One region of the Pontibacillus sp. HN14 genome, then DNA from elsewhere that is predicted to be linked to it. Evidence: riboswitches for the same ligand, from Rfam matches in the RefSeq annotation. Region 1 holds a riboswitch; the other holds the start of a gene.
What was found. Region 1 has a riboswitch for lysine ahead of LQ226_RS15615 (Na+/H+ antiporter NhaC family protein). Riboswitches for the same ligand answer to the same signal wherever they lie in the genome.
Positions count from the first base shown of each region.

Region 1 (4,430 bases):
CCAAACAGCAGGATCCCCAATCGCGTCCCAATTTGGTTGGAAGAAAGCCTGTAGACCATCGACCGCTCCATCAAGTGTTAAAGCACGTACAACAATAATTAAGAATAAGACCACAAGTGTTGGAATGAAAATCTTGTTCGCCAGTTCAATACCTTTCTTAACTCCCATACCAAGAAACGTTAATGTAATAATCCACACGATCGCAAGTGGGATAAGAACTTTCATATTCATGCCACCCATAACACCAGGTTCTGTGGCATTTAGAAAGTCTCCTCCGAAGAATGATGTCGTATCATCCCCCCATGCACCATTTAAAGCATAGCCTGCGTAAAGAACCGCCCAGGCGATAATAACAGCATAATAAGTAGAAATAACAAATGAGATCGCAACTTGCCACCAACCAATCCATTCAAACCCTTTCCGCATTCTCCCTAAAGATTTAGGTGCAGAACCACGGTATTTATGACCGATTGTGTACTCCATGATTAATAGTGGAATTCCGGCCGTTAGAAGTGCAAATAAATAAGGTAAGAAGAAAGCACCTCCGCCGTTTTCGTAAGCTGTCGCCGGGAATCTCCAAATATTACCGAGTCCAATCGCTGAACCCATTGCTGCTAGCAAAAATCCAACGCGTGTTCCCCATTGAGCACGTTTTTCCATGAATAGCCCTCCCCTTCTACAGTCATCTCCTGCGTTACAAGCTTATGCATATTGACCCAGGAGAATGTGTAATCTTTTTCTTTTTTCAGACTTTTCTAACTAATAGCTGTCTTTATTTTAACCACCCCATCACAGCTTGTAAAGTAATATTTAAAATTTTCAGATATTTACATTTAGGCTTTTTGTCCTACACTTTTTCTCTAAATACATTCATTACCATTACGTCATCTTTTCGGTGATCCTCCAAGGATTTGCAACAGGTATGTCATCTCCTAAATTCCATAAAAAAAGTCCGTTATGTATGATACATAACGGACTTTTTGATCTTTAAGCAGTTTTCGATTCGTTTACTTCTGAAGGTTTCCCTTTTGGATTAACAGCAAATACTATAAGCACTACAAGTAGAAGGGTAATCACAAGGGATAGGAATGCGCTAGATGTCATGCCATAAACCATGTATCCAACAGCAGTGGCTCCGGCACTAATTAGTGCATATGGCAACTGCGTCATAACGTGATCAATGTGGTTCGACCCTGCACCTGTAGAAGATAGGATGGATGTATCTGAGATCGGTGAACAGTGATCCCCAAACACACTTCCGGCTAACACGGCTGCTAAAGCAGGCAAGAACATGCTGACATCTGTGTTTGCTGCAATATTACCTGCTATCGGAAGCATAATCCCAAATGTTCCCCAAGAAGTTCCTGTTGAGAAGGCCATACCACCAGATACTAAGAAAACAAGCAATGGCAAGTAAGACGGATTAATATTTAAGGATTCAAATTGATTCGCTAAAAACTCCCCTGTTTCAAGTTCACCAATAATCGCTCCGATCATCCAAGCAAAGACCAAAATATAAATAGCAGGCAGCATTGCTTTAGAACCTTCTAATCCCACTTTTCCAAGAGATGATTTATCTCCAGGTTGAGCAACATACAGAACAAATCCACTAAGAGCTGCAAATAGGCCGCCAGCAAACAATGAACGGTTCACATTTGTATTCTTGAAGATTTCAAGAATCGTTACGTTCCCCTCTGTCCCTTGAATGCCTGTAATCACCATTGCGACAATCGTAGCTAGAATTAATACGATAATGGGTACAATAAGATGGTAAACGCGTCCGCTTTGAACGTCTTTAAATTCATTGTTTAAATCACCAGGAACATCTTTTGATTGGTCAACCAATTCCCCATTATATTCTGCTTTTTGCTCATGCTTCTTCATAGCGCCGATATCGAATTTGCGATAGATCGTTAAGAACACAAGTAAAATAGCAGCGAATACATATAGGTTCATTGGAATCATTTTAACAAAGGCTTCTAAGCCACTAAATTGGGTTAGCTCATTGGTAGCAATAATAGTTCCAATGGTTCCAATAATATAAGCACCCCAGCTTGAAATCGGAGAAATAACCGTAATCGGTGCTGAAGTAGAGTCAATCAAATAAGCAAGCTTTGCTCTTGATACTTTATAACGGTCCGTTAAAGGTCGTGCTACAGAACCAATGGCCAAACTATTGAAGTAGTCATCAATGAAAATAATAATACCTAGTACAGCTGGCATGGCTTGAGCACCTTTTCGTGTTTTCACACGTTGGATGGCCCATTCTCCGAAAGCACGACTACCACCAGAAGCTGTCATAAACGCTGTGGTAATCCCTAGTAATAGTAAAAAGCTGAGTAAGAATAAATTCCCTAAATTAAGGGCACCGTCCACATAGAAAATGGTATAGAATTGCTTCCATACTTCAGATAAGGTTGCGGACAAGGAAAAGTCGTGGAGCATAAAAGCACCTAGTAAAATGCCAACTCCTAATGAAATGAGTACTCGTCTTGTCACAAGAACTAAGACAAGCATAACTAGTGGTGGAATAAGTGAGTAAATCGTTCCTTCCATCTTTTCGTTCCCTCCGTGTTGTTGAGTTATTCGTCTCCTTCGTGTTACAGGCCTGATGTCTCTTGAAGGAAAGGAACGATGGACATGACGACGCAAGTACTGTCGAGCTCAGATTGGTGTGGTAATCTGGCTTTAAAATGCAGAAGAGTAAGAGGAAATAAAAAAACAGCAAATAATGATAGAGAAAATAACCTATCATTACCTGCTGTTTTATAGCAAATAATATTGTTATCCTCCATCTCGATCAGTAGCGCATCATGCAATCCAACGTCCGGTTTGCATGACAGTACATTCTCTATTCGGGAATGCACCAGCGTAAGAAAGATTGACGCTTCGTTACGCTTCGGCAAGTAGCCCTTTCGCCAGTTCTCATTGTTGTCATCCTCAAACTGGTTACTTATGCTAAATGCACCTCTACCTCATCGATATGATAAGGGTAGATGAAATTTAATTTTTGTGTAAGACATGTATTATCATAACAAGATTTTAAGGTCCTGGCAAGGGGTTTGTTGGAACTTCGATAGAAGGATTCATCCCACCGCCACCGCCATTATAAAAATCAGGTACCTTTCCAATAATGACGTTATGAGCAATAGGAACTTCTGTATCTACCGTAATTAATTTAGTCGAAAACGGTAATAAAACCTGTAAGTTGACTTCAACTTTCAGATCTATATCCACAACAAGCATATTGATTCCGTATTCTTTTTCTTCTTTCACCGCATCCGCCTTTACATTTCCGATATACGTAAAATGAACAGGAATTTCTGGTCCTAAATTTGATAATAGCGTGTTCCCTGTGGCTTGCCCTAAAGGAATGCGTGCAATCGTCCGCTTGTCTTGCACAATTTCTGAATTTGTTTCTTCTGGTTGATCATAGTCCACGTCATAGGAAATGCCAGGATCAGGATCTTCTCCCTCTCCTAACCTTGTTAAGTATTGATTAACGCGAAATAGGGTATCTCGAGTGACTTTGTTAATGGCAGCCGAATTAAATCCGGCTGAAACAACATTCCCTTGATCATCATACGTATATTGAACGAGATCATTAACATTCAAATCCTCAGCCATCTTTTTACTGACGGTTTCTGCAATGGCTTCTTTGGCAAATTGTTCTGTTCTGGCTTCTGCGATTTCCATAATCTTAGGTTCAATTCCTTTATTTATAATCCATAAGCTAACAAATGTGCTTATGAGAAAAAACATAAATGTAATGATAAAGATTTGTCTGGCTGGAGGTGGTGCCATTGTTCCCTTTCGCCTATTTCTCCCCATATTAAAAACCCCCTCTCCTCATTCTTATGCAAGATGAGGACAGGGATTGACTGTTTATTTTGTTTTTCCAACCAACGTCGTATCACATTCCGTAATCATGAGATTGAGTTCCTTTCCTAAATCTACCTCATAATAAGGAACGACAGCTTTTCCGTTCTCTTCTAATATCCTTATGTGAGGCCGGTCACTAACTTCAGTGTTTTGTCTAGAAACTACCCCTTTTCGCCCATCACTTAATGTGACACTTAATCCGTTCGGATAAACCGCTACACTTCTCCTAAATGCTTGAATCATATGTAAATCAAACTTCGTGCCAGAACCGGCATATAAAATCTCTAGACCTTCATGAGGAAGCATAGCTCTTCTGTAGACTCGGTTACTTGTGACGGCATCAAAGACATCTGCGATTGCCAAAATCTTAGCATAGTAATGAATATCTTTATCGCACAACCCCCGTGGATAACCAGAACCATCAAGTCTTTCATGATGTTGATAAGCACAGTGTGCAGCGACCAAGGACACACTCGGGGCCGCCCGGAGGATATTAAAGCCGGCCTCTGAATGCTCTTTAATAAGTTTAAATTCTTCATCATTCAACT
Region 1 covers NZ_JAJOLR010000005.1:133,157-137,586, forward strand. The annotation lists gene LQ226_RS15610 (sodium-dependent transporter) at 1-660, opposite strand, end outside; gene LQ226_RS15615 (Na+/H+ antiporter NhaC family protein) at 988-2,556, opposite strand; lysine riboswitch at 2,797-2,981, opposite strand; gene yunB (sporulation protein YunB) at 3,043-3,831, opposite strand; gene LQ226_RS15625 (HD-GYP domain-containing protein) at 3,886-4,430, opposite strand, start outside.

Region 2 (4,430 bases), on a different contig from region 1:
ATACCGTTTGAGCAGATTGGTAACGATTTGGTACCCAAGGTAATACCCCAAACGCGTAACTCCAAGATGAGCTCCACCATTTATAGAAAACCACTCTTTCATCATGGAACGAGCGTCTATATTTTCGACGTCTTCTTGGAATAAGCTAGCGATCCTTGCCTCCTGTTCTTGAGCGAAGGAAATCCATTCTACATCTGCTTCAAACGAGAAGTATTCATCAAGATCAGCTTCAACGATTCTTGTGGAAAGGTAAGTAGCAATCCCTTCCTGCAATAGCCAAGTGTAGGGACTATTCCAATCGACAAGGTCCCAAGAAAGGTTGTTCTGATTGCTATAAACAAAGTGCGTGGCATGACCGAATTCATGGGCAATAATTAACCGAATCGATTTCTCATTGTAAGGAAGTTTCTCTAAACAAAAAGCCACTTCCGGGTTATATTGACGATAGGTAAACGCATTACTTCCATATAACCCAACCAGTAAATGGACGTCTTTCGTAAATTGAATCGAAAACATTGATTCATACTCACCAGCAATCCGCGGAATCTCTCTCAGGAATACATCCCGCATAGGCAAAAGCTCTGGTAGTTTCTTAGGATGTAGACGAATCGCTCGCTCTTTCTTTTGTTCCTTATGTAAACAGTGATACATGAAGTACTGCTCATAATCTTGCTGATAGGTGCTGTAATACTCATCTAAGTAAAAGACGGTTGGTTTGTAATCCTTTACAAAAGGCTCTACCACATCAATAATCTTCATCAACCTTCCCCTTTCCTCTATATCCCTTCACACTACCTTTCTACAAAAATTTCCATAAACCTTGTTATAATGTTACGTAGTAATAATGTCATCGTATTCAGTAGAGACAGAAACTGAGGTTTATGGATCATCTATAGAATAATAGGAAGAGGATGAAATAGAAGGGGTGAAGGTATGGAGAAAAAAGTATTCTGGCAGCATATCGAACATTCAGGGAGTGAACACTTAAAGATTAGTAAAGAGGAAGGGAACATTACAGCACAAGGAGTCGTCCTTTTTGCCTCAAAAGAAGATATTCATCATATTACCTACCGCATCACCATGGACAAGAATTGGCTAACAAGACGCGTTGATGTGCAAGAAGACGAGAATCATTCCTACTCTTCATCCACTGTATGGCGCGTTTCCGTCTCCTCCCAATTTGGCAAAGGCGGGCCTGGAAACTGCGAGACTCCTGCGGCAAGAGGAGCCTAGGGGAGACCCCGCAGGAACGAGGAGGCTTCCCAGCTCGCCGCGGAAAGCGAGTGGTTTCCAGGCCCGCCTTATCCTCCATTAAAGCAAACGGAAACAATTCCTCAACATTTAGTGAGCAGGAATAAATCCGCACTATTCAGGGAAAACAGAAACCATGATCATTCCATTAAAGGAGAGGGACCATGGAGGAAAAGAAGACCTATCAACAACGCTTAAAAAACCTAAACCCAGCCCGCGCCATAGAACGAGGGCGTGCCTATTTCTCAGAAAAAGAATTCGGCGAGAAAGTACGCGCCTATAGCGGTCGCCTTGGAAAGAAAGGCGTATACTATAGCCTGCTCCTATTCTACGCATTCAAAAATCCAGACACCCCAAAGAAAGCGAAACTAACCATTGCCGGCGCACTCGGATACTTAATCCTACCAGTAGATGCAATCCCCGACTTAATTCCGGCAGTTGGGTTCGCTGATGACAGTGCCGTTATTATTTACGCCGTGTACCAGGTGTTGTCTCATATCAATGACGATGTTCGCGCTGAAGCGAAGGAGCGCATGAAGAAGCTCTTCGGAGATTCGATTAATGTGGATGACTTAGAAGATCCCCATGAATCGGACCGCCCCGCTGAAGGCTGATCGTGAAGACTTTTCTGAGTAGGGTTACTTAGAAAAGTCTTTTTCTGTATGATGAGAGTAGATTGAAATTCGGGAAGGGCGTGGGAATGATGTTTGAATGGGCATACGTTCCGGACTGGTTTGTGTGGATGACGGCAGTTGTCGTCGTGTTGTTTATTGCAGCAACCGAATATTTCTTAAGGTAAGATACTTTTTCCAAGAGGCGTATGATTGACAGTCGTTCAAAAAGAATGGTATAGTTTTGAACCATAATAAACTATATAATAACTCTCTCTGACAATAGAGGCGCGAGTATGATGAGTAGCTTTCCAGAGGACAATGGGTCCGGCGAAGGGAAGGGAAAGGCAGATCGCCGAGACTAAGAATAGCCATTCTATTCTTTGTTGGGCTGGTATTAAACAAATGCCAGACTGTCGCAATGTTAAATTGTGGAGCACTATTGAAGAGATGTTGTACATATTCTTCAAATAAGAAGAACCGTATGAACATCGCTTCATACGGTTTTTTTGTGTTGCAGAGGAGACAAAAGGAGATTTATACATGCAAACAGTTGAAGCGAACGTACGACATTCATTAGAAATCGGTGGGGTGAGTACGGATAAGCTAGTAGAAGAATACGGCACACCGCTCATGGTGTATGATGAGGGCATGATTCGACGTAACGCCCGTGCTTTCCGTAGCGCTTTCGAGTCAAGCGAACTCGACTTTCAGGTGGCTTATGCGAGTAAAGCTTTCTTATGTAAAGAAATGGCCCGATTAGCTAATGAAGAAGCGTTATCCCTAGATGTCGTTTCAGGTGGTGAGCTTTACACGGCTCTTGAAGCTGGATTCCCGGCAGCCCGCATTCACTTTCATGGAAATAACAAATCAGAAGAGGAATTAGCGATGGCACTCGATGCAGAGATCGGCTGTTTTGTCGTTGATAACTTCCTAGAGCTTGAGATGCTACATGATCTTGCCAGCAAGCGTAATCAAGAAGTGAGTATCCTGCTCCGTGTAACGCCTGGTGTAGAAGCTCATACGCACGAATACATTATGACGGGACAAGAAGATTCGAAATTCGGATTCGGTTTATCAAACGGCCAGGCTGAAACGGCGATCCAAATTGCTGCCCGTAAACCTCAATATAAACTGCTAGGCATCCATTCTCATATTGGTTCGCAAATGTTTGGAACAGAAGGTTTTGATCAGGCGATTCAGATCTTAACAGGATTTGTGTATCAGATGAACAAGAAGTACGGATTAGCGCTACCTGTTCTGAACGTTGGAGGAGGATTTGGCGTTCGATACACAGAAGACGATCAGCCGCTGACCATTTCTGAATATGTTACGGCTATTTCAGAAAGTGTGAAAAAGCATTATACGACTCACGAACTCCCTTATCCGGAAGTGTGGATAGAACCAGGTAGAAGCATGGTAGCAGAAGCGGGGACAACGCTTTATAAAGTCGGATCGAAGAAAATCATCCCCGATCTCCGCACGTATATCACGGTGGACGGTGGGATGACAGACAACATCCGCCCAGCGCTTTATCAGGCAAGGTACCAGGCGATGTTAGCCAATCGACCGGACGAGGATTCGACAGAACTCGTAAGCGTAGCCGGAAAGTGCTGTGAATCAGGAGATATGCTGATCTGGGATCTGATGTTGCCTCCTACCAATTACGGAGATATTCTCGCTGTGTTCAGTACAGGAGCTTACGGGTATTCCATGGCGAGCAACTATAATCGCATTCCACGACCCGCTGTTGTATTCGCCGACAAGGGGGAGTCCCGCGTCGTAATCGAGCGTGAGACGTATGAGGATTTGGTAAGGAAAGATCAATAGAAAAGGATATGTGTGGTAAAGGATTCCTCCCTATGTTAAGCTTAGTACAATATTTACCAACTTTTGGATGGTGAAGGTTCGGTTCGTTTAAGAGGGGGCTTAAACATGGTTTTGCAGAAAGTGAACTTAGGTTTGGCAGCTGTTATGATCGGTTTATGTGTGTATCATCTGTTGATCAATCCGATTGATTGGCCGATTGAGGTTATTTTTCCTCTTGTGGCTGTTCTGAATTTAGGATTTGGGATAGAAGAATTAAGAGATAAAAGTAAAAGGCGGGGGATTGTTTATTTAGCTGTATCTTTGAGCCTGTTTATCGCAGCACTCTTGTAAAGTATGAGTACAGGGCGAATTCGTTCGCCCCGTTATTCCATTTCCGTGCTTGGTACAAACTGAAGGATAATAAAGTTGAACCAAGTCAGGATCGGGATGGCAAAGATCAGTTCATAAACGTTCGTCTGCCCGATTCCAAATACCGTTGCCTCCGCACTCATGCGGTAAGAAATCCATGTCAGCGTTCCGAGTAGAGAGGCGTTTAAGACAAGCGCTAGTAGCATGCTTAAACGTTTGTGGCTTTTCTTTTTGAGTAGCAGAACAGATCCCAAAGTGGATAAAACTAAAGAACATAAAAGAATAACGTAATTCAATGTGATCCTCTCCTTGTTTTTTTCATTTAATGGGTTGTGTATATTCCTTTTTTAAATCGTATAAGGTATTGTATAATTAAAGTAGATTAACCAT
Region 2 covers NZ_JAJOLR010000003.1:245,834-250,263, reverse strand. The annotation lists gene LQ226_RS12445 (DUF2268 domain-containing putative Zn-dependent protease) at 1-759, opposite strand, end outside; gene LQ226_RS12440 (putative glycolipid-binding domain-containing protein) at 934-1,233, shown strand; gene LQ226_RS12435 (YkvA family protein) at 1,416-1,865, shown strand; lysine riboswitch at 2,138-2,312, shown strand; gene lysA (diaminopimelate decarboxylase) at 2,406-3,692, shown strand; gene LQ226_RS12425 (hypothetical protein) at 3,798-4,022, shown strand; gene LQ226_RS12420 (hypothetical protein) at 4,055-4,336, opposite strand.
Region 2: linked by a shared signal. The riboswitch ahead of lysA (diaminopimelate decarboxylase) and the one ahead of LQ226_RS15615 (Na+/H+ antiporter NhaC family protein) in region 1 are both predicted to bind lysine.